DNA from 2 places in the Micromonospora sp. NPDC000089 genome. Region 1 is predicted to be linked to the other one. Evidence: riboswitches for the same ligand, from Rfam matches in the RefSeq annotation. Region 1 holds a riboswitch; the other holds the start of a gene.

The links. Region 1 has a riboswitch for S-adenosylmethionine ahead of ACFY3U_RS13155 (ABC transporter substrate-binding protein). Riboswitches for the same ligand answer to the same signal wherever they lie in the genome.
Region 2: linked by a shared signal. The riboswitch ahead of thrC (threonine synthase) and the one ahead of ACFY3U_RS13155 (ABC transporter substrate-binding protein) in region 1 are both predicted to bind S-adenosylmethionine.

The regions. Positions count from the first base shown of each region.
Region 1 is NZ_JBIAZT010000005.1:333,469-347,851, forward strand. It holds gene ACFY3U_RS13110 (helix-turn-helix transcriptional regulator) at 1-717, shown strand, start outside; gene ACFY3U_RS13115 (helix-turn-helix transcriptional regulator) at 714-1,712, shown strand; gene ACFY3U_RS13120 (hypothetical protein) at 1,723-1,971, shown strand; gene tatA (Sec-independent protein translocase subunit TatA) at 2,185-2,553, shown strand; gene tatC (twin-arginine translocase subunit TatC) at 2,572-3,525, shown strand; gene ACFY3U_RS13135 (SCP2 sterol-binding domain-containing protein) at 3,702-4,079, shown strand; gene ACFY3U_RS13140 (glycogen debranching N-terminal domain-containing protein) at 4,076-6,115, shown strand; gene ACFY3U_RS13145 (amino acid ABC transporter ATP-binding protein) at 6,183-6,932, opposite strand; gene ACFY3U_RS13150 (amino acid ABC transporter permease) at 6,932-7,741, opposite strand; gene ACFY3U_RS13155 (ABC transporter substrate-binding protein) at 7,779-8,633, opposite strand; SAM riboswitch class IV at 8,881-8,992, opposite strand; gene ACFY3U_RS13160 (fasciclin domain-containing protein) at 9,213-9,863, shown strand; gene ACFY3U_RS13165 (hypothetical protein) at 9,963-10,871, shown strand; gene ACFY3U_RS13170 (RNA 2'-phosphotransferase) at 11,019-11,576, shown strand; gene ACFY3U_RS13175 (hypothetical protein) at 11,543-11,749, opposite strand; gene ACFY3U_RS13180 (GAF and ANTAR domain-containing protein) at 11,836-12,573, opposite strand; gene ACFY3U_RS13185 (carbohydrate-binding protein) at 12,840-14,207, opposite strand; gene ACFY3U_RS13190 (catalase) at 14,323-14,383, opposite strand, start outside.
Region 2 is NZ_JBIAZT010000007.1:53,568-67,950, reverse strand. It holds gene ACFY3U_RS15065 (hypothetical protein) at 53-775, shown strand; SAM riboswitch class I at 879-1,014, shown strand; gene thrC (threonine synthase) at 1,026-2,312, shown strand; gene ACFY3U_RS15055 (GNAT family N-acetyltransferase) at 2,565-3,584, shown strand; gene paaN (phenylacetic acid degradation protein PaaN) at 3,637-5,310, shown strand; gene ACFY3U_RS15045 (GNAT family N-acetyltransferase) at 5,420-5,950, opposite strand; gene ACFY3U_RS15040 (cold-shock protein) at 6,172-6,375, shown strand; gene ACFY3U_RS15035 (hypothetical protein) at 6,483-7,784, shown strand; gene groL (chaperonin GroEL) at 8,062-9,684, shown strand; gene ACFY3U_RS15025 (hypothetical protein) at 9,749-9,994, opposite strand; gene ACFY3U_RS15020 (S8 family serine peptidase) at 10,176-12,626, opposite strand; gene ACFY3U_RS15015 (glycerol-3-phosphate dehydrogenase/oxidase) at 13,051-14,383, shown strand, end outside.

The DNA of each region.
Region 1 (14,383 bases):
CCGGACGAGGCCGCGGCGGTGGGCATCGCCGCCCGGCTCTGGCAGCACGCCGGGCTGGCCGCGGCCGCCTCCTCCGGGCTGGCCAAGCTGCGCGCCGCCGGCGTCGACGTCGACCCGCAGGCCACCCTCGGCCTGGAGCCGATGGTCACGGTCGACCCGGCGTTCGCGCCGCTGACCGCCGCCGCCCGGGACCGCCGCCAGGTCACGTTCGACTACCGGGTGCCCGACCGGGACGCCCCCGCCCGGCGCCGGCTGCAGCCGTGGGGGGTGGTCTGCTGGCGCGGCCGGTGGTACGTGGTCGGCCACGACCTGGACCGGGACGCCACCCGCTGCTTCCGGCTCTCCCGGGTGGTCGGCGCGGTCCGGGTGACCGGCGCGCCGGGCGGCTACCAGCCACCGGTCGGCGTCGACCTGATCAGCCACGTGGCCCGCTGGTCCGGCCCGGTCGAGCGGCCCGGCCGGGCCACCGTGCTGGCCGCCCCCGGGCGGGCCGCCGGGCTGCGCCGCTGGGCCGTGCGGAGCGTGCCGGGCCCGGACGGCGACCGGCTGGTCCTGCCGTACGCCGACCCGGACCACCTGGCCGGCCAGCTCGTCGGGTACGGCCCGGACGTGCGGGTGCTCGACCCGCCGGAGGTGCGCGAGGCGGTCATCCAGCGGCTCAAGGAGATCGCCGCCCGGCACGACGAGCTGGCCGTCGCCGGTGGTGGTGCCCGGTGACCCGACCCGCCTCCCGCACCTCGGCCGACCGGCTGGCCCGGCTGCTGAACCTGGTGCCCTACCTGCTGGCCCGGCCGGGCATCGAGATCGCCGAGGCCGCCGGCGACCTGGGCGTCACCGAGCGCCAGCTGCGCGAGGACCTGGAGCTGCTCTGGGTCTGCGGGCTGCCCGGTTACGGCCCGGGCGACCTGATCGACATGGCGTTCGACGGCGACCGGGTGACGATCACCTACGACGCGGGCATCGACCGGCCGTTGCGGCTCACCCCGGACGAGGCGATGGCCCTGGTGGTGGCGCTGCGGATGCTCGCCGAGACGCCCGGGGTGGCCAACCGGGAGGCCGTCGAGCGGGCCCTCGCCAAGATCGAGAACGCGGCCGGCGACCTGGTCGGCGCGCCGGTCGAGGTGCGGCTGCCGGGGGAGACCCGCCGGGTCCGGGAGCTGCGCGCCGCGGTGGAGACCCGCCGGGCGCTGCGGATCACCTACTACACCGCCGCCCGGGACGAGAGCACCGAGCGGACCATCGACCCGCTGCGGATGCTGATGGTCGACGGCCGGGCGTACGTGGAGGCGTGGTGTCGCCGGGCCGAGGCGGTCCGGCTGTTCCGCGCCGACCGGATCGACGCGGTCACCGAGCTGGACGAGCCGGCCGTGGTGCCGCCGCAGGCCCGCCCGCACGACCTGCGCGACGGGGTGTTCCGCCCGACGCCCGACCTGCCGCTGATCACCGTGCGGATCGGTCGCGGCGAGCGGTGGATCACCGAGTACTACCCCTGCGAGCGGATCGAGGCCGACGGCGACCAGTGGCTGGTCTCGCTGCGGGTGACCGACCTGAGCTGGGCCCGCCGGTTCGTTCTCGGGCTGGGCCCGGACGTCACCGTGGTCGCCCCGCCCGAGCTGGCCGAGCAGGTACGCGCCCAGGCCACCGCCGCCTTGGAGGCGTACGCCACCCCGGCGCCGGCGGCCGACCCGGCGCTGCCGACTGTCACCCAGTAGGCTGACCGCCGTGGTGACGTGGATCGTGGTCGCGGTGGTGCTGTTCGCCCTCCTGGTGCTGGCCCTGGCGGTCCGCCCGGTGCTGGCGCGGCTGCCCCGGCTACGCCGGGCCGCGCTGGCGTTGCGCCGCCGCCAGGCCGAGGCGGACACGCTGCGGGTGACCGCCGAGGCGCTCCGCGAGCGGGCCGAGGAGCTCCAGCAGCGTTCCGTCGTCACCCAGCGGCGGGTCGAGCTGATCCGGGCCAAGCGGGGCAGCTGATCGATCCCGGTCGGTGCGCCGCGCGCCGGCCGCCCGGACGGTGCCCGATTCGGGCCCAGATGGACGGGTCCAGACGGTTGACGGGACGCTCCGGGGTGGTCAAGACTTCACCGGCCGGGCACCGTTGGCAGTGGCCCGGCGGGTGGCAATGCCCCTCGACGCACGTACGATGGGCTACGACACACCCTCGACTCAGAGCGACTGGAGCTTCCCATGGGTGCCCTCAAGCCGTGGCACATCGCCGTACTCGTGGTCGTGCTGATCCTGCTGTTCGGCGCGAAGCGGCTCCCCGACGCGGCCCGCTCGCTGGGCCGCTCGCTGCGGATCATCAAGGCGGAGACCAAGAGCCTGCACGACGACGACGACCGCGACCTGGCCGAGAAGGCCGACGCGCAGGCCGGCTACCAGCCGCTGCCGCCCAACGGTCAGCAGCCCTACGCCCCGCAGCCGCAGCAGCCGTACGGCCAGCAGCCGCAGTACGCCCCGCAGCCGCAGCAGCAGCCGTACGCTCAGCAGCCGCAGTACGCGCCGCAGCCGCAGCAGCAGCCGGTCAACCCGGTGCAGCACGTCCGCGACAACTGATCGAGGGGCTCCACCACCGTGGCCTTCGCGCTTCGCAAGCGCGGCCCGAGCGAGTTCCAACGGGCCGCCGACGGTTCGATGACGCTCGTCGAGCACATTCGTGAGCTGCGCAACCGTCTCTTCCGTGCGTCCCTGGCGATCCTGGTCGGCTTCGGCTTCGGCATCTGGCTGGCCGAGCCGGTGCGGCACCTGCTCTCCCAGCCGTACTGCAACCTGCCGCAGGCGATCGACAAGGCCACCGGGCAGTGTCGGTTCGTGCAGCTCGGCGTGGCCGACCTGTTCCTGCTCAACCTGAAGATCGGCCTCTGGGTCGGGTTGATCGTCGCGGCGCCGGTCTGGCTCTACCAGCTCTGGGCGTTCATCGCGCCCGGCCTGCACCGGCACGAGCGGCGGTACGCGTACATCTTCACCGCCCTCGCCGCGCCGCTGTTCGCCGCGGGCGCGGTGCTGGCCTTCTTCGTCACCACCAAGGGCCTGGAGTTCCTGCTGGAAATCTCTGGGCCGGACATCGCCACCACCCTCGAGGTGACCCGCTACATCGGGTTCGTCACCAACCTGATCCTGCTGTTCGGGGTGGCGTTCGAGTTCCCGCTGGTCGCGCTGATGCTCAACTTCGTCGGCCTGGTCAGCGCGCGCAAGCTGCTCGGCTGGTGGCGGGTGGCGATCTTCGTGTTCTTCGCCTTCTCGGCGGTGGTCACCCCGACGCCCGACCCGTTCGGCATGACGGCGCTGGCGGTCTGCCTCTCCGCGCTCTACTTCGGCGCGGTCGGCATCGCCTTCCTCAACGACCGGCGCAAGGGTCGCCGCACAGACACCTACGCCGGCCTGGACGACGACGAGGTGTCGCCGCTGGAGCTGGACGACGAGCCCGTCCCGGTGGCCTCCCGGGTCGACTTCGCCGACCCGATCGAGGCGCCCGCCCCGGTCCCCGCGCCCCGGCCGATCGAGCCCCGCTACGACGACATGACCTGACCCGCCCGGGTCACCGACGACGCCGTTCCCGCATCCCCGGGGGCGGCGTCGTTCGCGTCCGGGCCGCCTGCGATTCGTCCCCGCCCGGGGTGGACCGCTGGCTAGGCTGAGGACCGCGTCCGGAACTTGCGGGCCGCGTCGCGACGGCGGCCGGTCGACTCTGCGGAAGTGGTGCGATGGCGGACACGGTCACCCGGTTCTTCGACGACCTGGCCCGCCACGGTCACGAGCGGCTGCTGCCCAAGACGAGCGGCACCATCCGGTTCGACCTGCGGCACGGGCACACGGTCGACCACTGGTTCGTCGAGTTCGGTGGCGGCGCCGTCCGGGTGACCCGGGACGAGCGGGACGCCGACACGGTGATCGGCGCCGACGAGGATTTCTTCCGCCGGATGGCGCTCGGCGAGGCCAAGCCGTTGACCGCGTGGTTGCGCAACGACATCACCGCCGAGGGGCAGTTCCGCTTCGTGGTGATCCTGGAACGGCTCTTCCCGGCGCCACCGGGGGCGCGCCATCCGCGGTCGCTGGTGCGCAACAGGCGGGTCCGGCGATGAGGAGCGAGCTGGTCCGGATCCTGGACGGCAACATGTTCGTGCTGAGCGAGGGCAGCGGCGACATCGAGGCCAGCACGCACAATCCGGGCGGTTTCTTCGACTTCGACACCCGCTTCCTGTCTCACTGGCGGTTGAGCGTGAACGGGGAGCGGCTGAACCCCCTGGCGGTCGACCAGCCGCACTACTTCGAGGTGCGGTTCTTCCTGGTGCCGGGGGTGCCGACGCACTACGTGGACGCCAAGGCGTCGGTGATCCGGGAGCGGTCGCTCAGTGACGGCGCGGTCGAGGAGCGGCTGACGGTGATCAACCACGACGCGGAACCGGTCGACTACACGGTGCGGGTCGACGCCGACACCGACTTCGCGCCGGTGACCGCCGTGCAGCAGCGGCGGCAGCCGGTGGGCCGGCTGGACCGGCGGGTCGAGCCGGGTCGCCTGGTGCTGGCCTACCGGCGGGAGCGGTTCCGGCGGGAGACGGTGGTGTCGGTGGCCGAGCCGGCGGAGATCGACGAGCAGGGGGTGACCTTCCGGTTCCGGCTGGCGCCGGGCGAGCGGTGGACGACCGTGGTCCGGGTGGTCGGTGCGGTGTTGCGCCCGGACGGGCAGGACGTCCGGACCAGCCTGTACCACCATCGGCCGCGGTCGCGGTCCCAGCTGCGGCACGACCTCGACCGATGGTTGGCGCGGGCGCCCCGGATCAGCTGCGACTGGGAGGTGTTCACCGAGACCTACCGGCGCAGCCTGGTCGACCTGGCCGGCCTGCGGTTCTCCCCGCTGACCCTGCCGGACGAGGTGCTGCCGGCCGCCGGGCTGCCCTGGGTGGCCACCCTGACCGGCCGGGACAGCATCCTCACCAGCCTGCAGGTGCTGCCGGTCGCGCCGGAGATGGCGGTGGCGACGCTGCGGATGCTCGGCATCGACCAGGGCGCCGTGCTGGACGACTTCCGGGACGAGGAGCCGGGCAAGATCCTCCGGGAGTTCCGCTACGGCGAGCCGGCCGCGTTCGAGGAGGCACCGGACTCGCCGTACTACGGCAGCGCCGACGTCACCCCGCTCTACGTCGTCCTGCTCGACGAGTACGAGCGGTGGAGCGGGGACGTCGCGGTCGCCCGGGAGTTCGAGGCGGAGGCCCGGGCCGCGCTGCACTGGATCGACGAGTACGGCGACATCATGGGCGACGGGTACGTCTGGTACCAGAGCCGCAACGAGCGCACCGGCCTGGAGAACCAGTGCTGGAAGGAGTCCGCCGAGGCGATCTCCTACCGGGACGGCCGGCTGCCCGGCCTGCCGCGCGCCACCTGCGAGCTGCAGGGGTACGCGTACGACGCGAAGCGCCGCGGCGCCCGGCTGGCCCGGGAGTGCTGGGGCGACCCGGAGTACGCCGACCGGCTGGAACGGGAGGCGGCCGAGCTGAAGCGACGGTTCAACCGGGACTTCTGGGTGGCCGACGGCGAGTACTACGCCCTGGCCCTGGACGCCGACGGCGCACAGGTGGACGCCCTGTCGTCGAACATCGGCCACCTGCTGTGGAGCGGCATCGTGGACGAGGACCGGGCCGGCGCGGTCGCCCGGCACCTGGTCGGTCCGCGGCTGTTCTCCGGGTGGGGGGTGCGCACGCTGGCGGCCGGCGAGGCCCGGTTCAACCCGCTCGGCTACCACGTCGGTGCGGTGTGGCCGTTCGACAACGCGCTGATCGCCGCCGGGCTGCACCGGTACGGGTTCCGCCGGGAGGCCGGCGTGATCGCCGAGGGCATCATCGACGCGGCCGGCTACTTCGCGGGCCGGCTGCCGGAGGCGTTCGCCGGGTTCGGTCGCGAGCAGACCGGCTATCCGGTGTCGTACCCGACGGCCAACAGCCCGCAGGCGATGGCCACGGCGGCCCCGATCCAGCTGCTGCGTACCCTGCTGGGCCTGGAACCGTACGGCGAACACCTGGTGGTGGCGCCGGCCCTGCCGGCGCGGTTCGGCCGGCTCGAGATGCTCGACATCCCCGGCCGGTGGGGCCGGATCGACGCCATCGCCACCACCCGCGACTGACTCCGCGCCCTGCCGGCCCGGCCCGCGCCGGCCGACCGCCACAGCTGAGTCGGCGCGGACCGCCCGGTCAGAGCACCTGGGACAGGAAGCGGCGCAGCCGCGGGTGCTCCGGCGCCTCGAAGATCGCCGCCGGCTCGCCGGCCTCCAGCACCACCCCGTTGTCCATGAAGGCGACGGTGTCGGCGACCTGCCGGGCGAAGCCCATCTCGTGGGTCACCACCACCATGGTCATGCCCGCCGCGGCGAGATCCGCCATCACCGCGAGGACGCCCTTGACCAGCTCCGGGTCGAGCGCGGAGGTGGCCTCGTCGAAGAGCATCACCTGCGGTCGCAGCGCCAGCGCCCGGGCGATCGCCACCCGCTGCTGCTGCCCACCGGACAGCTGCGCCGGGCGGGAGTCGGCCTTGGCGGCCAGCCCGACCAGCTCCAGCTGGGCCCGGGCCAGCTGGGCCGCCTCGTCCTCGGGCAGCTTCTTGAGCTTGCGCAGCGCGAGGGTGACGTTGCGCAGCACGCTCAGGTGCGGGAACAGGTTGAACTGCTGGAACACCATGCCGACCCGCTGGCGCAGGGCGTCCGGGTCGTCGCCGAGCACGCTGCGCCCGTCCAGCAGCACGTCGCCGGAGTCCGGCTCGATCAGCCGGTTGATCGTGCGCAGCAGAGTCGACTTGCCGGAGCCGGACGGCCCGATCACGCAGGCGGTGCCGCCGCGCGCGACGTCCAGGTCGGCGCCGCGCAGCACCCGGTTGGCGCCGAACGCCAGGTGCACGTCGCGCACCGCCAGGCTGACCGGGGTGGTGGTGCCGGTGTCGATGCTCATCACTGTTCCTCTCGTCCGCCGTCGGAAAGCGCGCCGCCGGCCGGCACACCGCCGGGCAGCGGGTGCTCGCCGGCCAGGGCCAGCTCGTCGTCCGGCGCGGCGGGCGGCCGGCCCTGCCGCAGCCGCCGGTCGATGGCGTTCACCGCGTGCGTCAGCGGCACGGTGAGCAGCAGGTAGCACAGCCCGGCCAGCAGCAGCGCGGACTGGTTGCCGGTGTTGGCCGCGTAGTCCTGCCCGATCCGGAACAGCTCCCGCTGGCTGGCCAGCAGGCCGAGGAAGTAGACCAGGCTGGAGTCCTTGATCAGAGCGATCAGCTGGTTGACCCAGGCCGGCAGCACCCGGCGCACGCCCTGCGGGACGATCACCAGCCGCATCGCCTCGCCCCAGGAGAAGCCGAGCGCCCGCGCGCCCTCCAGCTGGGCGGCCTCCACGCTCTGGATGCCGGAGCGGAAGATCTCCCCGAGGTACGCGGCGGCGATCAGCGACAGCGCCAGGATGCCCAGCGGGTACGGGTTGGGCCCCCACAGTCGCAGGCCGAGCGGGGCCAGGCCGACGCCGATGAGCAGGATGGTGGCCGCCGCCGGCAGGCCCCGGAAGACGTCCGTGTAGACCCGGGCCGGCCAGCGCAGCCATCGGGTACGGGAGATGCCGCCGATGGCCAGCAGCATCCCGAACACCGAGCCGAGTCCGGCGGCGGTGACCGCCAGGATCAGCGTGTTGGGCAACCCCACGGTCAGCATCTCGGGCAACGCCTCGCGCATCGACCGCCAGTCGAAGAAGGTGTCCCAGAGGGTGCTCAACGGTTCCATGTCACCTACCGCCCCGCTCGCTCGTCGTCTCGTACCGTCAGGAGGTGGCCGACGCGGACGGCGCCGCCGCCGTGCCGCTGCCCGGGGTGAAGTCGGCCGGGATGGGCCGGCCCGGGTAGTACTGCTCCTGCAGCTTCTTCCAGGTGCCGTCGGCGATGACCTCGTCGAGGCCCTTGTTCAGCGCCTCGCGCAGCGTGTCGTTGCCCTTGGCCACCGCGTACGCGGTCGGCGCCGGGCTGAGCTCCTTGGCCGCGACGGTGATCTTGCCGCCGCTGTCCGCGGCGGACTTCTCGCCGATCTCGGCCGGGGCGATCCACGCGTCGGCGGTGCGGGACCGCAGCTGGTTGAGCGCCGCGTTGTAGTCCGGCACCCGGACCGGGTTCAGGCCCTTGCCGGTGGCGTAGTCGTCCTGCACGGTGCCCTGCACGACCACCACCCGCTTGCCGCCGAGCTGGTCGAAGCCGGTGATCGGCGAGCCGGCCGGCACGTCCAGCCCGAAGTAGCCGAAGTCGTAGCCGTTGCCGAAGTCGACGGTCTTCTTCCGCGCCTCGGTGATGGTGATCGAGGAGCTGCCCACGTCGAACTTGCGGTTGTTGACCTGGGACAGCAGCGCGGAGAAGTCGGTGCCGACGAACTCCACCCTCAGCCCGATCTTTCCGGCCACCGCGGTGAGCAGGTCGTTGTCGAAGCCGGTGAACTTGCCGTCCTTGAGGTAGACGTTCGGCGGCGCGTCGGTGAGCGTGCCGGCGCGCAGCACGCCCGGCTGCTGTAGCCGGTACGGGTTGTCCGCGGCGGCGGACGAGTCGCCGCCGCAGGCGGTCAGCGTGGTGGCGGCCAGCACGGCGGCGGCGCCGAGGACGGCCACCTTGGACAGGGCGGGAAGGAAACGCACGGGTCACTCCAGAGAGGTCGGTCGGCGGGCGTGCGGGCACGCCGGGGAGCGGCGGGCCCGTCGGGCGCGCCGTTGCCGGTGGTACGAGGAGAAAGGCGAGTCGTCTACTGCGCGGCGGGACGGCGACAGCCGTCGCTGCACACCCGCATCAGGTCGACGTGCCGTCGCCGGGTCAGCGGAACGCCGGGCGGCGGGGTGCGGTGGTGCGCAGACATGGTTCTCCAGAGTCGGTGCTGACCTGGGAACCAGGCCACGCTTGCACCGGTGCCACACCGGTGCCTGGTCCTCACCCGGAGCACCCCACCGTGGCGGAGGGTTGCCGGCCAGCGAGCCGGGGCTTGACGCTGGCGCTCATGACCTGCCGGAAACGGTAGCAGCAACCCGACGGTGATCGTCCAGCCGTTATGACGGCCCTCACGTCCGCCCCTTACCCGTGGTGGCCGTGGACGGCCGGGCGGGCCGGGGGCACCGGATTCGTCGAAGCTGTTCGCGACGGGGTGCATCCGCAGAGCGGGGGTGCGGCGAAGCAATGGTCGTGACGACAGTCACCACCAGCTCGCACCGACGAAGGGTTCGCCGATGAACATCGCACGACTCGCCGCCAGGGTCGCCGTGGGCGTCATGGCCACCGCGCTGGTCACCACGGCCGTCGCGCCGGCCGCGCAGGCCAGCGGCAAGACGTTGGGCACGAAGAGCCTGGCCGCCGTCCTGACCAAGGACACCAGCGGCTTCGACCGCAACTCGCGGGACTTCGACGTCCTCACCGCCGCCGTGCTGGCGGTGCTGGACGCCAAGCCGAACTCCCCGGTCAAGGTGCTGACCGACGGCAAGACGGCGCTCACCGCGTTCCTGCCGACCGACGCCGCGTTCGAGGAGCTGGTCCGGGACATCACCGGCGCGCACCGGCTCCCCACCGAGCAGGCGGCCTTCACGGCGGTGGCCGGGCTCGGCATCGACACCGTGGAGAACGTCCTGCTCTACCACGTCGTCCCGGGCGCCACGATCGACCGCAAGGCGGCGCTCAAGGCCGACGGCGCCACGCTCACCACAGCGCTCGGCGCGGGCCTCGGCGTCGACGTGCGCCGCCACTGGTGCTTCACCCAGGTGCGCCTGGTCGACGCCGACACCAGCGACCGGGACGCGCGGGTGATCCGGTTCGACATCAACAAGGGCAACCGGCAGATCGCGCACGCCGTCGACCGGGTGCTGCGCCCGATCGACCTGCCCTGATCGACCGGCCCTCGACCGTCGGCGCCCGGGAGCCCTCCCGGGCGCCGACGCTCGTCCGGGCTCGCGGCGGCCGGGTCGGCCCGTGACATGATGGCGGCCATGGCGAAGCAGCAGGACGTCGGCGGGTCCGACCGGCACAGCGGGTCGGACGGCGCCCCACCCGGCGCGACGGTGGACGGCGTCGACGCGCGCCTCGCCCTCGCGCAGGATCCCGCGACGCCTCAGCTGACCCTCATCGACCTGGCCGCCGACCCGTCGCCGGTGGTCCGCGCCGCGGTCGCGATCCGTTCCGACGCGCCCGCGCAGGCGCTGCGGCCGCTGACTCGCGATCATGACCGACACGTCCGGGAGGCGGTGGCGAGGAACCCTTCGACGTCGCCCGCGAACCTGCTGCGACTGGTCAGGGACGCCGACCGGTGGGTCCGGTGGGCGGTGGCCGGGAATCCGGCCTGCGACGAGGCGATCCGCCGGGTGATGGCGGACGCCCGCGACAAGGAACTGCGCGGGCTCCTCGCGGAGCGGAGCGACCTGGAGCCCGAGATCGCCGCCCGACTGGCCGGCGACGTCTCGCCGGAGGTGCGGGAGCGACTCGCCACCCACACCCCGCACGCCGACGTGATCGCCACCCTGCTGGCCGACCGGACGGCCCGCGTCCGCAAGGGCCTGGCCCGTAACCCGCGGACGACCGTCGCCCAGCGCAGCGTGCTCGCCCGGGACCCGGTGGTCGACGTCCGGGTCGCGCTGGTGCTCTCGGTCGAGCTGACCGAGGCGGACCTGCGCGACCTCGTGGACGACCGCGCCGTGCAGGTGCGGATGGCGATGGCGACCTCCGAGCTGGTCCCGGCGCACATCCGGGAGGCGCTCGGTCGCGATCCCGAAGGCATGGTCGCCGACGCCGCCCGTGACTTCCGGCCGGGGGCGGGCGCCGCCTCGGCGGTGCGGGCTCCGCGCGTCGGTCAGCGGCCCACCGGGACCGCCCGCGGCCGGGCCGGCGACTCGCGGGGCTGACGGCGGTCGGGGCGTCACCCGCGGATCCTCCTACTCCTGCGCCCGGATCAGTCGCAGCGGCGCGGCACGGAGTTCGGGATGTCATCCGACGCGCGGGACGGTAAAACCGGGTCGAGCGCCGGCGCCGGCTTGGTCCACAATGGCGGTGTGGAGCACCGGGCACTGGTACGGCTGAGCAAGCGGATGTCCCTGGCGTTGCGCCACGAGCCGGCCCGGTTCGGCCTGCGACCCGACCCGGGCGGCTGGGTGCCGGTGGCCGACCTGCTCGCGGCGCTACGGATCGGGCGACCGGCCCTCGACCAGGTGGTGGCGGGCAACGACAAGCAGCGCTTCGCGGTGCGGCGGGACGCCGACGGGGTCGAGCGGATCCGGGCCAACCAGGGCCACTCCTACCCGGTGGACCTCGGCCTCGCCCCGGAACCGCCGCCCACCCGGCTTTACCACGGCACCGGCCCCGGGGCGCTCGACTCGATCCGGGCCGGTGGGCTGCACCGGGGCGGGCGACACCACGTACACCTGTCGCCGGACGTGGAGACGGCCCGGCGGGTCGGCGCGCGCCGCGGCGCCGAGCCGGTGGTCCTCGCCGTGGACGCGGCGGGGATGGCCCGGGACGGGCACGTCTTCTACCGCAGCGCGAACGGGGTGTGGCTGACCGACGCGGTGCCGGCGGCCTACCTGGTCTGGGAGATGGCCGGACCGGCCTGATCGCGGGCCGCCGCCGGTCGGTCGGTGTCGAGCCGCAGCTGGTCGGCGCCGGTCAGCCCGGAGCAGGTGCGCGACCTGCCGGGACGGTCGCCGCAGGTCAGCTCGCCGCCGGCCCCGCGGATCAGCCCGTTCGTGTCCAGCAGCGCGCAGGCCGTGCAGGTCGAGCGCACCAACGGCCCGGACCACCACGACCGGGCGCTCGTGCGGGACGTCCAGCGGCAGGGCCGGCGTGACGGTGGGCGCGTCCGGCGCCGGCCGGTCAGTCGCCGTCGAGCCCCGGCCGGCCGGCCGGCACGTGCGGCCGGCTGATCTGCCGGACCAGCGACTCGGCGACGTCCCGCACCTTGCGGTTGGAGTTCTGCGACACCTTGGCGAGGATGGCGAACGCCGCGTCGGGGCCGCACCGGCGCTGCCCCATGATGATCCCCTTGGCCTGTTCGATCACCGCGCGGCTGCGCAGGGCCACACGCATCTGCTCGGCGAGGCTGGCGGTGCTGTCGTAGAGGTGTGCGTTCGCCAGCGCCACCGCGGCGTGGTCGGCGAAGGTCTGCGCGTCCGCGCTCACGTCGTCGAAGACGTACGGCGCCCGACCGTAGACGTTCAACGCGCCCACCACCGCCTCCTGGATGGGCAGGCCGAGCGACATGCTGCTGCCGGCGCCCGCGGCGTGCGCCCGGGCCGCCCACTCCGGCCACCGGCTCTCCGTCGCCATGTTCCGCACCATCATCACCGCGCCGGTGGTGGCCGCGTCCAGGCACGGCCCGCGGCCCTGCTCGTACTGCCAGCCGTCCAGGCGCAGTGCGAGATCGCCGGTGGACGCCGCGGTGTGCGCGTCCGTGCCGTGCACCAGGGTGACCGAGACCTCCGCGGCGCCCGGGATGCTGGCCCGGGCGACTTCGGCGATCCGGTTGAGGACGGTGTCGAGGGTCGTCTCGTCGTGGCGGATCGATCCCAGTTGGAGGAAGGCCTCGGTGAGGTCGAGCGGTGACTGCGGCATGGCGTCTGACGTCCTTGCGAACCGGCGCGCTCGATCCGGCGGAGCCGGCAGCGCATGGCGGGAGCGGTCCGTCCCGTCCACCGCTGATGCGGCTGCGCGGGGTGGACCGGGGGGACCAGCGCCGCTGCTTGACGCTCGCGTCCGGCGCCCCTGTGGACGCCGAATGCGGAGCACCACATTACCGGCCCGTCGGCCGCCGCGGCCACGGACACCACCCGCCGCCCGGCGGGACCGCCGATCGTCGGCCCCGCCGGGGAAACGGTCGGTCAGCGACCCTGCAGCGCCCGGACGTTGTCGCCGAACGTCCAGCCCTTCGCGCCGTCCCAGTTCACCGACCAGGTCATCAGCCCCTTCAGGGCGCCGTGGTAGGTGTTCCAGGCCTGGGCCACCGCCGCCGGGGCCAGGTAACCGCCGCCCGCGCCGGGCTGGGCGGGCAGGCCGGGAACCTGCTTGTCGTACGGCACCCGGACGGTGACGCCCTGCACCACGAGGCCGGCGTTCAGGCAGTCGGTCTGCGCGACGAAGCCCGGCACCGTGCCGGCGGGGTACGACTCGCCGGCGCAGCCGTACATGCTGCCGTTGTAGTACTGCACGTTGAGCCACCAGAGCCGGCCGTTGTCCGCGTACCGCTTCACGATCGGCAGGTAGGCGCCCCAGATCGAGCCGTAGGTGACGCTGCCCCCGGTGACGTACGCGGTCTCCGGCGCCATGGTCAGCCCGAAGTTCGCCGGCATCTGGGCGAGCACCCCGTCGATGATCCGGATCAGGTTGGCCTGCGAGGGGGAGAGCCGGTTGATGTCGCCGCTCCCGCTGAGCCCGGTCTCGATGTCGATGTCGATCCCGTCGAAGTGGTACGCCTTTAGGATCGGCACCACGGTGGCGACGAACCGGTCGGCGACGGCGGCGGAGCTGAGGTCGATGCCGGCGGTGGCGCCGCCGATGGACAGCAGCACGGTCAGCCCGGCGGCCTTCGCCTGGCACATCTGCGCCGGGCTGGGCACCCGTACGGTGGCGTCCATGCCGTCCTCCCAGAGCGCGGTGCCGTCGGCGCGGATCACCGGAAAGGCCGCGGTGACGACGTTGTAGCCGTGCGCGCCGATCCGCGGGTCGGTGATCGGGATCCAGCCCAGCGGCGGGTGCACGCCGTTCGCGGCGCCGTCCCAGTTCTCCCAGTACCCCTGCAGGACCCGGCCGGCGGGCCGGGACTTCACCGCGCAGGCCCCGCCGTCCGGCGGCGCGGTGCCGGACGGGGTGGCCGTGGCGGTGGGCGACGGCGAGGTGGTGGGCGAGGGCGAGGTGGTGGGTGACGGCGGCGCGGTGCTGGTGGGGGAGGGTGTCGGGGTTCCGCCCGGGTCGCAGGCGCCGAGGTCGCGCCAGAGCGCCGGCGTGGCGGCCGGGTTCCAGCCGGCGCCGGGTGGCGGGGTGTGGGTGACCAGCGCCTCGTAGCGTCGGCCGGCGTAGCTCACCCGGGTGCCGGCGGGATAGCTGGTGCCCTCGGTCCAGGCCGGCGCGTCGCAGGCCGCGAGGGTGGTCGTGCCGGTCGCGGCGAGCCCGGTGGCCGCCGGGCCGACGGCCGCGCCGGTGGCGAGCGCCGCCAGCGCCAGCACGGCGGTGGTTCCGCGTCGAAGTCGCATGACATGCCTCCTCATCGATGGGCTGGAGGCTATCAGTTAACTTTGTTAAACGTAAACCGGCGCCGGGCACGCGGAAGGGGGCCACCCGACGCCGGGCGGCCCCCTCCGTGGTGGGTCAGGCGACCGAGGCGGGGAACCGTTCCCAGACCCGGTGCGCGGCCATCAGCTCCTGGACG
Region 2 (14,383 bases), on a different contig from region 1:
GATCCACAGCAGACGGTGGCGCACCCGCCGCCCGTCGACGACAGGAGTAGACATGGCCGTTCCGTACCGTCGCACCGCCGTCCTCGTCACGCTCGCCGCCCTCGCGGCCAGCCAGCAGGCCTGCGCGGCGGAAGACCCGGGCGGCACCGCGTCGACGCCGTCTCCGACCCTGGTCGCGTCCGCCACCGTCGAATCCACCCCGGCGACGCCGAGCGCCCCGGCCACCGGGCAGCCCGGCCCGACCCCGACGGGCACGACGGCCACCGCGACGCCTCGGCCGACGGCCGCCCCCGCCGGGCTGCTCTCCGGTAAGCGGCAGGTCCAGCTCTTCGCCCGCTGGCGCGGCAGCCAGGTGCCCGAGTCGGTGCTCACGGTCGGCGCTTCCGGCCGAGCCGAGGTGTCCGGCGACTTCGGTGACCGGGCGCTGTTCGTGCCGGTGCCCGCGCCCGGCGGGCGGCACCAGATCAAGACCGGCAAGCTGCGGTCCGGCGGTGAGCCGTACTGCCTGTCGATCAAGACCAACGGCAGCAAGCCGCTCACCCTGGTCGCCGCCGCCTGCGACACCCGCCAGGCCAGCCAGTTCTTCACCTTCGTCGGCACCGGGAAGGACAACCAGGGCCGGGCCACCTACGCGGTGCAGAACCGCGACGCGTACCTGCGCTGGAACCCGGAGGGCAGCTCGGGCCTGATCGCGGAGGAACTGGCCGACTCGGGGCCGGAGACCACGTTCGTCCTGGTGGACAAGGGCCCGGCCAGCCTGCCGGCGCTCGACTGATCCCGCGCCGGGTCCGCGGCTGCCGGCCGCGGGCCCGGTTCACAGGATGGGAGCGCCTCGGCGATCGCGGCGGGCCTGGCTAGACTCGGCGGCACAACTGCATACCTCATCCAGAGGGGCTGAGGGATACGGCCCGACGACGCCCCGGCAACCACCCCGTGCGCTCACCGCAGAGCGACCGACGGGGCAGGTGCCAATTCCGTCCCCGCCGCACCGTGCGGTGCGGGGAAAGATGAGAGGACTCCTCGACATGACGTCGACGCTTCCCGCCGCCGGTATCGACACCGCCGCCAGCCCCGCCCGCGCCCTGGTCTGCCGCGCCTGTTCGGCGCGCTACCCGCTGGCCGCCCAGCACGCCTGTTACGAGTGTTTCGGCCCGCTGGAGGTCGACTACGACGCCGCCGCGCTGGCCACCGTCACCCGCGAGCAGATCGAGGCCGGGCCGCAGAACATCTGGCGGTACGCCGGCCTGCTGCCCGCCGGTCAGGACCCGGCCGGTCGGGTCACCTTGGACCCGGGGCTGACCCCGCTGGTGGCGGCCCCCCGGCTCGCTGCCGAGCTGGGCATCACCGCGCCGCTGTGGGTCAAGGACGACAGCGCCAACCCGACCCACTCGTTCAAGGACCGGGTGGTCTCGGTGGCGCTCACCGCCGCGAAGGCGCTCGGCTTCACCCGCTTCGCCTGCGCCTCCACCGGCAACCTGGCCAACTCGGTAGCCGCGCACGCCGCCCGCGCCGGCACCCCCTCGGTGGTCTTCATCCCCGGCGACCTGGAGCAGGGCAAGGTGATCACCACCGCCGTGTACGGCGGCGAGCTGGTCGCCATCGACGGCTCGTACGATGACGTGAACCGGCTCTGCGGCGAGCTGGTGGAGACCGACGAGTTCGAGGACACCGCCTTCGTCAACGTGAACGTCCGGCCCTACTACGCCGAGGGCTCCAAGACCCTGGGGTACGAGGTGGCCGAGCAGCTCGGCTGGCGGATCCCGGCGCAGGTGGTGATCCCGATGGCCTCCGGCGAGCTGCTCACCAAGGTCGACAAGGCGTTCTCCGAGCTGGTGGAGATCGGGCTGGTCGAGGCGCCGGCCGGCGGCTGGAAGGTCTTCGGCGCTCAGTCGGCCGGCTGCAACCCGATCGCCGCCGCGCTGCACGCCGACACCGACACCATCACCCCGGTCAAGCCGACCGGCATCGCCAAGTCGCTCAACATCGGCGACCCGGCCGCCGGCGCGTACGCCCTGGAGGCGGTCCGCCGCACCGGCGGCTGGATGGAGTACGCCGACGACGACGAGATCCGCGCCGGCATCCGCGACCTGGCCCGTACGGCCGGGGTCTTCGCCGAGACCGCCGGCGGGGTGACCGTCGCGGTGCTGCGCAAGCTGGTCGAGTCCGGCCGGCTCGACCCGACGGCCGAGACGGTCGTCTTCAACACCGGCGAGGGACTCAAGACCATCGACGCGGTGGCCGCCCAGGTCGGCCCCACCCACCGCATCAAGCCCTCGCTGCGCGCGGCCCGGGACGCCGGCCTGCTCTCCTGAGGCCCGAGGCGGCAGACCGGGGAGTAGCTGGCGGTTTGCTGTGAGTGTGGAAAAACCCGCCGGTAGGGACTTGACGGCAGGAACCAGGCGGCGCAAGATGCTCCGTGCGGGAGGGCATTTCGCCGGAGACTTTTGAAGTTCTTACGACCCAACGCCGGAGGCGTTGTGCGAGTGTCCCTCCCGACCACGTCCGATCGGGCCAGCGAGTAATTCGCTGGCCCGATCGCTTTTCCGGCTGCCAGGCTCCCCGACATGAGCATCACGATCGCGTCGTTCGACGGCGCCGACCAGGCCGCGGTCGACGAGGCGTACCGGATCGGCGCGGCGGCCAACGACGCCGACCTGCCGGACTTCCCGCCGTTCTGCCGGCGACGCTTCGACGCGCTGTTCTCCACCCCGATGCCCGGCACCGCGACGCTCTGGGCGCTGGCCCGCCTCGACGGGGTGCCGGCCGGCTACCTGCAGCTCGACCTGCCGCAGCTCGACAACACCGACAACGCCACCGCCGAGCTGGTGGTCCACCCCGAGCTGCGGCGCCGCGGGGTGGGCCGGGCCCTGCACGCGTACGGGGTGCGTCTGCTGCGCGAGCAGGGGCGCAAGCGGGCGGTCACGATGACGGTCTCCGCGCTGCCCGACGGGCCGGACCGATCGGTGGCGGGCGACGCGTTCGCCGCCGCGACCGGAGCCCGGCCCGCGCTCGCCGAGGTGCGTCGCCGTCTCGACGTCGGTGAGATCGACCGACTCGCGCTGCGGGCGGCGCTGGCCGAGGCCCGCCCGCGCGCCGAGGGTTACCAGTCGGTCTGCTGGCAGGGTGCCACCGGGCCGGAGTACGTCGCGGACGTCGCCTACCTGGACGGCCGGTTGCTGATGGACGCGCCGATGGGCGACGTGCAGTGGGAGCCGGAGCAGGTGGACGCCGAGCGGGTCCGGGGCACCGAGCGGGCGCTGGACGCCCGGGGCCGCCGGCGCTACCACCTGGGGATGCGGCACGAGGCGTCCGGGCGGCTGGTCGCCTGGACCCTGCTGGACGTGGGCGCCGCCGCCGACTGGCACGCGTTCCAGCAGATCACCATCGTCGACCCGGACCACCGTGGGCACCGGCTCGGCCTGATCGCCAAGGCCGAGAACCTGCACCACCTGCTCACCCACGAGCCCGGGGTACGCGTCATCGACACCTGGAACGCGGCGGAGAACCAGCACATGATCGCCATCAACGAGCGGCTCGGCTTCCGCCCCGTCGACGCGTGGACCAACTGGCAGTTGACGATCTGAACTGTGACACGCCCCTACTGATCTGGGGGCTTCCTGTTGCATGATGGCGGGCATGACGGAGACCCCGCACCCCCTCTACGCCAGGCACGCCGACACCCTGGACCGCGCGCTGACCGCGATCTCCGAGCGCGGGTACTGGTCCGCCTACCCCGAGTCCCCCAGCCCCCGGGTGTACGGCGAGACCGCCGCCGCCGACGGCAGGGCGGCGTTCGAGGCGTACCTGAACGGCGACTTCCCGCTGGACCAGCCGGGCGACGGGGACACGGTCGCCACCGAGAGCAGCCCGTTCGGCCTGGCGCTGAACGTGCGCTACCCGCACGCCGCCGCCGACCAGCTGGTGGGCGCCGCGACAGTCGCGTTGCCGGCCTGGCGGGACGCCGGCCCGCAGGCCCGGGCCGGGGTCTGCCTGGAGATCCTGGACCGGCTGCACAAGCACATCTTCGAGCTGGCCAACGCGGTGCAGTTCACCAGCGGGCAGGCCTTCGTGATGGCCTTCCAGGCCGGCGGGGCGCACGCGCTCGACCGGGCGCTGGAGGCGGTCGCGTACGCGTACCGGGAGATGACCCGGCACCCGGCGACGGCCGGCTGGGAGAAGGCCGCCGGCAAGGGCGACCCGCTGCGGATGAGCAAGACGTTCCACGTGGTGCCGCGCGGGGTGGCGCTGGTGATCGGCTGCAACACGTTCCCGACCTGGAACTCGTACCCCGGGCTGTTCGCCTCGCTGGTCACCGGCAACCCGGTGATCGTCAAGCCGCACCCGCGCGCGGTGCTCCCGCTGGCGATCACCGTCCGGTACGCCCGCGAGGTGCTGACCGAGGCCGGCTTCGACCCGAACCTGGTGCAGCTCGCCCCCGAGGCGTCGGGGGAGAAGCTGGCCTCCACCCTGGCCCTGCACCCGGCCGTGAAGATCGTCGACTTCACCGGCTCCACCGAGTACGGCGACTGGCTGGAGGAGAACGCCCGGCAGGCGGCCGTCTACACCGAGAAGGCCGGCCTCAACACCGTCGTCGTCGACTCCACCGACGACTTCGCCGGGATGTGCCGCAACCTGGGCTTCACGCTCACCCTCTACAGCGGCCAGATGTGCACCACCAGCCAGAACATCCTCATCCCGGCCGGCGGCATCGAGACCGACCAGGGGCACAAGAGCTTCGACGAGGTGGCCGGCGGGATCGCCGCGGCGGTCGGCAAGCTCACCGCCGACCCGGCCCGCGGCGTGGAGCTGACCGGCGCGATCGTCAACGACGGGGTGCTGGAGCGGCTGGACGAGGTGACCAAGGTCGGCGAGCCGGTGCTCGAGTCGCGTACGGTCGAGCACCCGACGCTGCCCGGCGCGGTGGTGCGGACGCCGACCATCGTCAAGCTGGCCGCGGACGACACCGGCACGTTCGGCCGGGAGTGGTTCGGCCCGATCTCGTTCGCCATCGCCACCGAGTCGACCGCGCACAGCCTGGAGATCATGCGGGGCACGGTCGGCGAGAAGGGCGCGCTGACCGCCGCCGTGTACTCCACCGACGAGGCGGTGCTGGACGCCGCAGAGGGCGCCGCGATCGAGGTCGGCGTGCACCTGTCCTGCAACCTGACCGGCGGGGTCTTCGTCAACCAGTCGGCCGCGTTCTCGGACTTCCACGGCAGCGGCGCCAACCCGGCGGCGAACTCCGCCCTGACCGACGGCGCGTACGTGGCCAACCGGTTCCGCATCGTGCAGTCCCGCCGCCACGCCTGACCCCCTACCCATTCGCGCGCTTTCACGCAAGGAGTGGCCATCTGCCGCCGGATGGCCACTCCTTGCGTGAAAACTGCGCTCTGAGCAGATGACCGCGGGGAGCGTGAGGTCAGGCGGGGCGGCGCATCTGCAGTTCGCGCATGACCGGGACGGTGGGGTGCGGGACGCGTACGCCGGTGTCGGTGAAGCCGATCTTCTGGTACGCCCGGTACGCGCGGTCGTTGCCGACCACCACCTCCAGCAGCAGCTGCGGCCGGCCGCACTCGTGGGACCAGGCGCCCACCGCGTCGACCAGCGCGCCGAGCAGCCCGCTGCCGCGCCAGGTCGGGGTCACGTACACCGCGTAGACCACCGTCAGCGCCGGCTCGTCCGGGCTGACCGTGCCGCCGGCGTGCCCGACCAGCCGGCCGTCGGCCTCCGCGACGAACTGGGCGGTGTGCCGCCCCGCCGCGACCTGGGCGATCCGGGCGGCGTACTCGGCGTGCGGGCGGGCGGCCGCCTGGGCGACCGTCTCCAGGAAGGCCAGTGGGGTGTCGGCCAGCATCTCCAGCCGCAGCGCCCGCATCCGGGCGGCGTCCTCGGGCCGGACCCGGCGGACGGTGACCGTCGAGTTGTCCGGGTGGGCCGGGGCAGGTGTCATGCCGCCATGCATACCGCAACGACGGCTGACGATGGCTCGGACACCGCAAACCGTGGCGGAATGTGCCGATTTGTGGTCGTGCGGTGCCGTCACTGCTCGTGTAGCGTGCGATTTCGGTCACCTTGCGCGGTCGTCGCCGGCCAGCCGCAAGGGTGGGCCTCCGGTGCCGTCCCCGTCGGCGCCGGGTGGTGGAACGCCGCGCACAGTGAGGAAGTGGCACCGTGGCACAGGGCAGTGTGAAGTGGTTCAACGCCGAGAAGGGCTACGGCTTCATCGCCGTCGACGGCGGGCAGGACGTCTTCGTTCACTTCTCAGCGATCGAGATGGACGGCTACAAGGCGCTGGACGACGGCCAGCGGGTGGAGTTCGAGATCACCCAGGGGCAGAAGGGTCCGCAGGCCGAGCGGGTCCGCGTCATCGCCTGATCCCCGGCCGCGGCGGTCCGCCCGCCGGGCCCACCTCGGGGCCGCGGCCCGGGCCGGCGCCAGGGAAGATCATGAGCCGTTCCAGGCGTCGTCGCTGAGGAGGCTCCATGTCCGAGCAGTTCCCGCCGGGGTCGGCCGAGCCGCACCGCGGTGACCCGACCGGCCCGGGGTCGTCCACCCCGTCGCCGGACCCGACCGCCGCCCCGGCCGCACCCGGCTGGCCGGCCCAGCCCGCCTGGCCGAGCCAGTCCGCCTGGCCTTCCTCGCCCGGCGCCGGGCCCGCTCACCCGGGCGAGCCCGTGCCCGGCCAGCCCGTGCCCGGCCAGCCCGTGCCCGGCCAGCCCACGGCGGGCCAGCCCGCGGCCGGCACCCCGGCGCCCGGCCTTCCCGGTCAGCCCGCGCCGGGTCACCCCGGTCAGCCCGCGACCGGCTGGCCCGTGCCGAGCCAGCCGATGCCCGGCCAGCCCTGGCCGGCGCCGGCGCCGGGCTGGGGGTATCCACCCGCCGGCGGATTCCCGCCCGGCGCCGGGCCGTACCCCGGCCAGCAGCCGTACGGGGGGTCGGTCCCCGGTGGCCACGACCCCGCCGACCCGCTGGTCAACCCGCCGTACGCCGGGGTGAACGGCTGGTTCGCCCGCTGCCTCGGTGCGGCCCGCCGCGGCTGGCGGATCCTGCTGCCGGTGCTGCTGCTCACCCAGACGGTGCCCGCCGCGGTGGTCTCGCTGCTGTCGCTGGGGCTGACCCCGAATCCCGAGTCGGTGGCGCCGGACGGCTCGCTGCCGCCGGGCTACCTGAGCGACATCGCCGTGTACGGCGGCGCGGTGCTGGTCGCCACGTTCCTCCTCGGCTTCGTGCAGAGCGTGGGCTGGGCGGCCGGCACCTGGGTGGTCGCCCGGCAGGCCGCCGGCGAGCCGGTCGACCTGGGCGGGGCGCTGCGCTACGGCGGGCGTCGGGCGCTCGGCCTGTGGGGCTGGACGCTGCTGATCACCGTGATCATCACGGCCGGCGTCTGCTTCTGCGTGCTGCCCGGGGTCTACCTGACCTTCGCGCTGGCGCTGGGTGGCCCGGTCTACCTCTTCGAACGGAGCAACCCGATCGGTCGCTCGTTCCGGATGTTCCACGACCGGCTCGGCCTGGTGCTGGGGCGGGTGGCCCTGGTCGGGGCGGCTCTGGTGCTGGGCAGCGTGCTCGGCGGGGTGGTGGAGTCGGTCGGACTGCTCCCGTTCGGCGCCGACCCGCTGGCGTCGCCCGGCACCGCCGTGGGCGCCGTGCTGGTGATCGTGGCGTGCGCGGTGCTGGTCGTTCCGGCGTACCTGGCGCAACTGGTCGGGCTGGTGGTGACGTACGCGGAGCAGCGCGCCCACGAGGGCCCGGTGAACGCCGCCCGACTGTTGGCGGAACTCGGCTGACCGGCCCCATCGTGCTTGCACTCGGCAGGGGAGAGTGCTAAACAAGTCATTGGCACTCGCATACCGTGAGTGCCAATGGTCGGGGCGGTAGGGCCACGGCCGCGCCGGTGTCTCGATGGCACCGGCCGGCACGAGGCCGGTCGTCGCGGGCTGTCCGGCCCGACCGAGGAGGACGTCGTCGTCGCCAGGTGGCGACGTCCCCAAGGTGCGTACACCAGGCGGCCCATCCGGGATACACACTCGGGTGGCCCGTGAGTGTCCAGGAGGACAACGCCGTATGGCCAAGATGATCGCGTTCGACGAAGAGGCTCGCCGCGGCCTCGAGCGGGGCATGAACCAGCTCGCCGACGCCGTGAAGGTGACGCTCGGCCCCAAGGGCCGCAACGTGGTGCTCGAGAAGAAGTGGGGTGCCCCCACCATCACCAACGATGGTGTGAGCATCGCCAAGGAGATCGAGCTCGAGGACCCGTACGAGAAGATCGGCGCCGAGCTGGTCAAGGAGGTCGCCAAGAAGACCGACGACGTCGCCGGTGACGGCACGACGACGGCGACCGTTCTGGCCCAGGCCCTGGTCCGCGAGGGCCTGCGCAACGTGGCCGCCGGCGCCAACCCGATGGCCCTGAAGCGGGGCATCGAGGCCGCCGTGGCCAGCGTCTCGGAGGAGCTGTCCAAGCTCGCCAAGGACGTCGAGACCAAGGAGCAGATCGCCTCCACCGCCTCCATCTCCGCCGGTGACAGCACCGTCGGCGAGATCATCGCCGAGGCGATGGACAAGGTCGGCAAGGAAGGCGTCATCACCGTCGAGGAGAGCAACACCTTCGGCCTGGAGCTCGAGCTCACCGAGGGCATGCGCTTCGACAAGGGGTACATCTCCGCGTACTTCATGACCGACCCGGAGCGCATGGAGGCCGTCTTCGACGACCCCTACCTCCTGATCGTCAACAGCAAGATCTCGTCGGTCAAGGACCTGCTCCCGATCCTGGAGAAGGTCATGCAGTCGGGCAAGTCCCTGCTGATCATCGCCGAGGACATCGAGGGCGAGGCCCTGGCCACCCTGGTCGTCAACAAGGTCCGGGGCACCTTCAAGTCGGTCGCCGTCAAGGCGCCGGGCTTCGGTGACCGCCGCAAGGCCATGCTCGCCGACATCGCCATCCTCACCGGTGGCCAGGTCATCAGCGAGGAGGTCGGCCTCAAGCTGGACGCCGTCGGCCTCGACATGCTGGGCCGCGCCCGCAAGGTCGTGGTGACCAAGGACGAGACCACCATCGTCGACGGTGCCGGTGACGCCGAGCAGATCCAGGGCCGGGTCAACCAGATCCGGGCCGAGATCGACAAGAGCGACTCCGACTACGACCGCGAGAAGCTGCAGGAGCGGCTGGCCAAGCTGGCCGGCGGCGTCGCGGTGATCAAGGTCGGCGCGGCCACCGAGGTCGAGCTCAAGGAGCGCAAGCACCGCATCGAGGACGCCGTCCGCAACGCGAAGGCCGCCGTCGAGGAGGGCATCGTCCCGGGTGGTGGCGTCGCGCTGGTGCAGGCCGGCAAGACCGCCTTCGACAAGCTCGACCTGGTCGGCGACGAGGCGACCGGTGCGAACATCGTCAAGGTCGCGCTGGACGCCCCGCTGCGGCAGATCGCCGTCAACGCCGGCCTCGAGGGTGGCGTCGTGGTGGAGAAGGTCCGTAACCTCGACGCGGGTCACGGCCTGAACGCCGCCAACGGCGAGTACGTCGACCTGCTGGCCGCGGGCATCATCGACCCGGCCAAGGTCACCCGCTCGGCGCTGCAGAACGCGTCGTCGATCGCGGCGCTCTTCCTCACCACCGAGGCCGTCGTCGCGGACAAGCCGGAGAAGACCCCGGCCGCCCCGGCTGGCCCGGGTGGCGGGGACATGGACTTCTGAGTCCAGCTCCATCCAGTACGCCACAGGGGCGGGCCGCGCGAGCGGTCCGCCCCTGTGGCGTTGTCTAGCGGGGTATCCGGCGCTGGTTGCGGCGCTTCTCGGCCCGGCCGTACGGGGGTGGCACCGGCACCGGCTCGTCGACCACCGGCACCGGCTCGGCGACGTCCGGTTCGTCCACCTCGGTCAGCTCCGCGAGCTGCTCGGCGTCGCCGTAGTCCCGCCGGTCGAACGGCACCGCGCCCGGCCGCTCGGTGGCCGGCACCCGGGTGACGTGCGCAACGTCGTCGGTCTGCTCGTCGTCGGTGGTCATGTCGCCTCCTCCTACCGAAACGGTAGGGGCCGCCGTTCGGTCACGCGGACGAACCGGATTATCGGGGTCAATGCCCGCTTTGGCCGGTCGGCGACGGGTCCGGGCGGTCCGACCCGAGCGCCGTCGGTAGAGCGGGAAGACCCGCTCGATCCGGGCGGCGGCAGGGCCGACGGCGCACCGGTCAGCCGCGGGCGGCGCGGACCGCCGCGTACGCGTCGACGATGCCCGCGCCGGCCAGGCTCCCCGCACCGCCGCAGCCGTCCCGCGGCCCGGCCGGCGGAGCGTCCGTCGCGGCGGGCTTCGCGGTCTCCCGCAGGATCCGTCGGGTCCGGTCCAGGTCGCCGACCAGCGCCGGGTTCGCCGACCACATCAGCGCCACCACGCCCGCCACCTGCGGCGTCGCCATCGAGGTGCCGTCCAGGGTGGCGTACCCGCCGCCGGGCATCGCGGAGAGCACCTCCGCGCCCGGGGCGACCAGGTCCGGCTTCGCGGCGCCGCCCGGGGCCGGCCCGCGGCTGGAGAAGTCGGTGACCCGGCCGCGCCGGTCGACCGCGCCGACGGTGAGCACGTCCGGATAGGGCGCGGGCGGGTCGACGATCGACCCGCAGTACGGGCCGGTGTTGCCGGCCGCCGCGACGACCAGGATCCCGGCGGCGTCCAGCGCGTCGACCGCCGGGCGCAGCGCCCCCGGGTCGCAGCCCTCGATCGGCGGGCAGCCCCAGGAGTTGGTCAGCACGTCCGGCGCCCGCTCCGGCCGCCCGTCGGTGAACGGGTCGCCGCCGGCCGGGAACGGGGCGAGCATGAACTGCAGGCAGTCCAGGTAGCGCGCCGGGCTGCCCAGGTTCCGGTCGAGGTCGGCGCAGCCCACCCAGCCGGCGCCGGGCGCCACCCCGATGCCGTCCCGGCCGACCGCGCTGCCGGTCGTGTGGGTGCCGTGGCCGCCCTGGTCGGTCGGGGAGCGGGTGCCGTCCCACGGGTCGTACCAGGAGTCGTCCCCGCCGCGGAAGCCGCCGGCGAGCGCCGGGTGGGTGCCGTCCACACCGGAGTCCGAGCTGCCGACCACCACCCCGGAGCCGGTGACCCCCAGCTCGGACCAGACCCGGTCCGCGCCGATCAGGCGCACGTTCCAGGTCGGGCCGTCGGGGGCCGGGCGATCACCGTGGGCGGTCGGCGCGGCGGCGGGCAGCGGGCGTACCCGCTGGCTGATCAGCACCCGGGCCACCTCCGGCCGGCCGGCGAGCCAGGTCCGCACCGCCGGCCCGCCGTCGGTCTCGATCGCGTTCAGCAGGTAGTACGGCGTGGGGTGCAGGCGCAGCCGGGTCAGCTCCCGGCGCAGGCCGCCCTGGGTCCGCTCGGCGGTCGCTACCAGCCGGCGGTGCACCTCGACGGCCCGGGCGTCGCGGCCGGCCCGGCCCGGCGTCCCGGTGGGGAGGCCGCCGAGGTCGGCCTGCTCGCGGAGCACCACCAGCAGCCGCTCGCCGTGCAGGCCGGGCTGGCCGGGGCCGAGGTCGACCGCGCCGAGGGCGACGAGCAGCACGGCCGTGGCCAGCGCCGCCACCGGCCGGCTCGGCGTACGCCCGCGCGGGCGGGCCAGTAGCACGCCGTACCCGACGGCCAGCAGGATCGCGGCGACCAGCCCGGCGCCGGCGGCGACCGCGACCCAGTACGGCACGTCCCGGCTGCCGATGAGCACCACGGAGATCTCCTCCGGGTCGGCGAAGGCCAGCGGCCCGAACAGCACCAGCCCCACCAGCCAGCGCACCGGCGCCTGCCCGGCCGGTACGCCGTCCCGGCGGCCCGCCGCCTGCAACGCGCCCAGCGCGAACCCGACCGGCGGCAGGGTGACCAGCGCGGGCAGTTGGGCGCCCGACTGCCCCGCCCCGGCGGCGAGCAGCAGCAGGACGACCCCGGCCACCAGGCCACCCACCAGCACCAACCGCGTCGGCTGCGGCCGGCCCGCCGCGGACCCGGCGGTGGCGAAGCGGGACCAGAACGGGTCGCCGAGCAGCGCGCCGGCCAGCGTCCCGAGGGCGGCGGCGGCGAGCGCGGCGAGCAGCGTCTCCAGCAGGCCGCCGAACGCGCCGACCCAGGCCCAGGGCAGCAGCAGCGCCAGCCCGGCGGCGATCGCCAGCAGCGTGCCGGCGGTGGGCCGCCCGCTCCGGGCGTGCGGCCGGCTCTCCGGGCCCGGCTGCTTCGGGACCGGCTCCGCCCGGCCGCCCGGGACGAACCGGGCGGCGAGCAGGGCGAGCACGGCGGCGGTGGTGGCCAGCGCGGCGAGGTAGAGCTCGTGGTGCACCGGAGGGACCGCTCGCAGCGCGGCGAGCACCGCCAGCGCCAGGGCCGCCGCCAACCAGACCCGGCCGGTGCTCCGGACCGCGGCCGACCGGGGGAGCAGGGCCAGCAGCAGCGCGGGCAGTCCGGCCAGCAGGGCGGAGGCCACGCCGACCGCCGGCCAGAGCCACACCCAGCGGTCCCGCCCGCCGGCGAGGAGGAGTTGGTCCGCCACCCAGCCGCTGGCCTGGAGCAGCGCGACCACGGTCGCCGTCCAGCCGCCGGCCAGCGCGGCCACGACGACAGCCCACGGGCTCCCCGACCGGCCGTCGTCGTCGCTTCGGGGTCCGTCGGGCCGCATCCGCACACAGTACGACGGCCGACCGGCGGGCGGCGTCGCCGCCGGGTGAGCGGGCCTGCCCGCCCGCCTGCGTCCACCGCGGGGTAGGTGGGAGACGTCCCCGTCGCTTGCTCTGCTGCCATCCACGCGACGACCACTCTCGGTGACTGCCGCGTATATGGCAGCAGAGCAAAGCGTGCAAGCCAGGGCGCCGGGGGCCGCGGACCCGAGGCGGCGTTTTCCCAGCTCAACACCGCGGTCGGTAGGAGCGGTGCCCGGCGGGCGCGGATGGCTGGGGCGCGCCTGATTACGCAGAGTGCGACAACCGCGGTCGGCGCTAAGGAAAACGCCGCGTGAACGGGGGCGCACGGCGCGACGTACCCCGGATCGGGGCGTGCTGCGGGCGGCCCGGTGCGGTTACGGTGGACGGGTGCGTGACCCCTACGTGACCCGAGCCGCCGCCGGCCAGCTCTCCCCGCAGCGCCGGGCCGACGACCTGCGGAAGCTGCGGGCCGAGCGGTTCGATGTGCTGATCATCGGCGGCGGCGTGACCGGCGCCGGCGCCGCGCTCGACGCCGCGTCCCGGGGCCTCAAGGTGGCCCTGGTCGAGGCGCGGGACTACGCGGCCGGCACCTCCAGCCGGTCCAGCAAGCTGATCCACGGCGGCCTGCGCTACCTGGAGCAGCTCGAGTTCCATCTGGTCCACGAGGCGTTGACCGAGCGCGGCCTGCTCGCCACCCGGCTCGCGCCGCACCTGGTCCGGCCGCTGCCCTTCCTGGTCCCGCTGCCCGGCGGGCGCAACCTGCGCGACCTGCCGGCACGGGTGTTCCGCCGGGCCTACTACGGCGCCGGGGTGGCCGCCTACGACGCCTTCGCCGGGCTGTTCGGCGGGGGTCGCGGCATGCCGCTGCACCGGCACCTCACCCGCGAGGGCGCCCGCCGGATCTTCCCGAGCCTCCGGGCCGACGCGCTGGCCGGCGCCATCCGCTACTACGACGGCCAGGTGGACGACGCCCGGCTGGTGGTCACCCTGGCCCGCACGGCGGCCAGCCTGGGCGCCACCGTGGTGAACAGCACCCGGGCCGTCGGCCTGATCCGGCAGGCCCGCGAGGTCACCGGGGTTCGGGTCCGCGACCTGGAGGCCGCGCCCGGCGACCCGGACGCCGAGTTCGAGGTACGCGCCCGCACCGTCATCGGGGCGACCGGCGTGTGGAGCGACGACATGTCGCGGATGCTCAACGACGTCGGGCTGCGCCCCGGCATCCGGGTCCGGGCCTCCAAGGGCGTGCACCTGGTGGTGCCCCGCTCGGCGATCACCGGCGAGACCGGGCTGATCCTGCGCACCCCGACCAGCGTGCTCTTCGTCATCCCGTGGGGCGGCCACTGGATCATCGGCACCACCGACACCGACTGGCGGCTGGACCGGTCCCACCCGTCCGCCTCCGCCCGCGACATTCAATACCTGTTGGACCAGGTCAACACGGTGCTGGAGCGGCCGCTGTCCACGGCCGACATCGAGGGCGTCTACGCCGGGCTGCGGCCGCTGCTGGCCGGCGAGGCCGACTCCACCTCCAAGCTGTCCCGGGAGCACGCTGTCTTCGAGCCGATGCTCGGGCTGCTCCTGGTGGCCGGCGGCAAGTACACGACGTACCGGGTGATGGCCTCCGACGTGGTCGACCGGGCCGTCCGCCGGCTCGGTGGCGGGCGGCCGTCGCGCACCGCCGACCTGCCCCTGCTCGGCGCCGACGGGTACGCCGCGATGTGGCGGGACCGGGCCG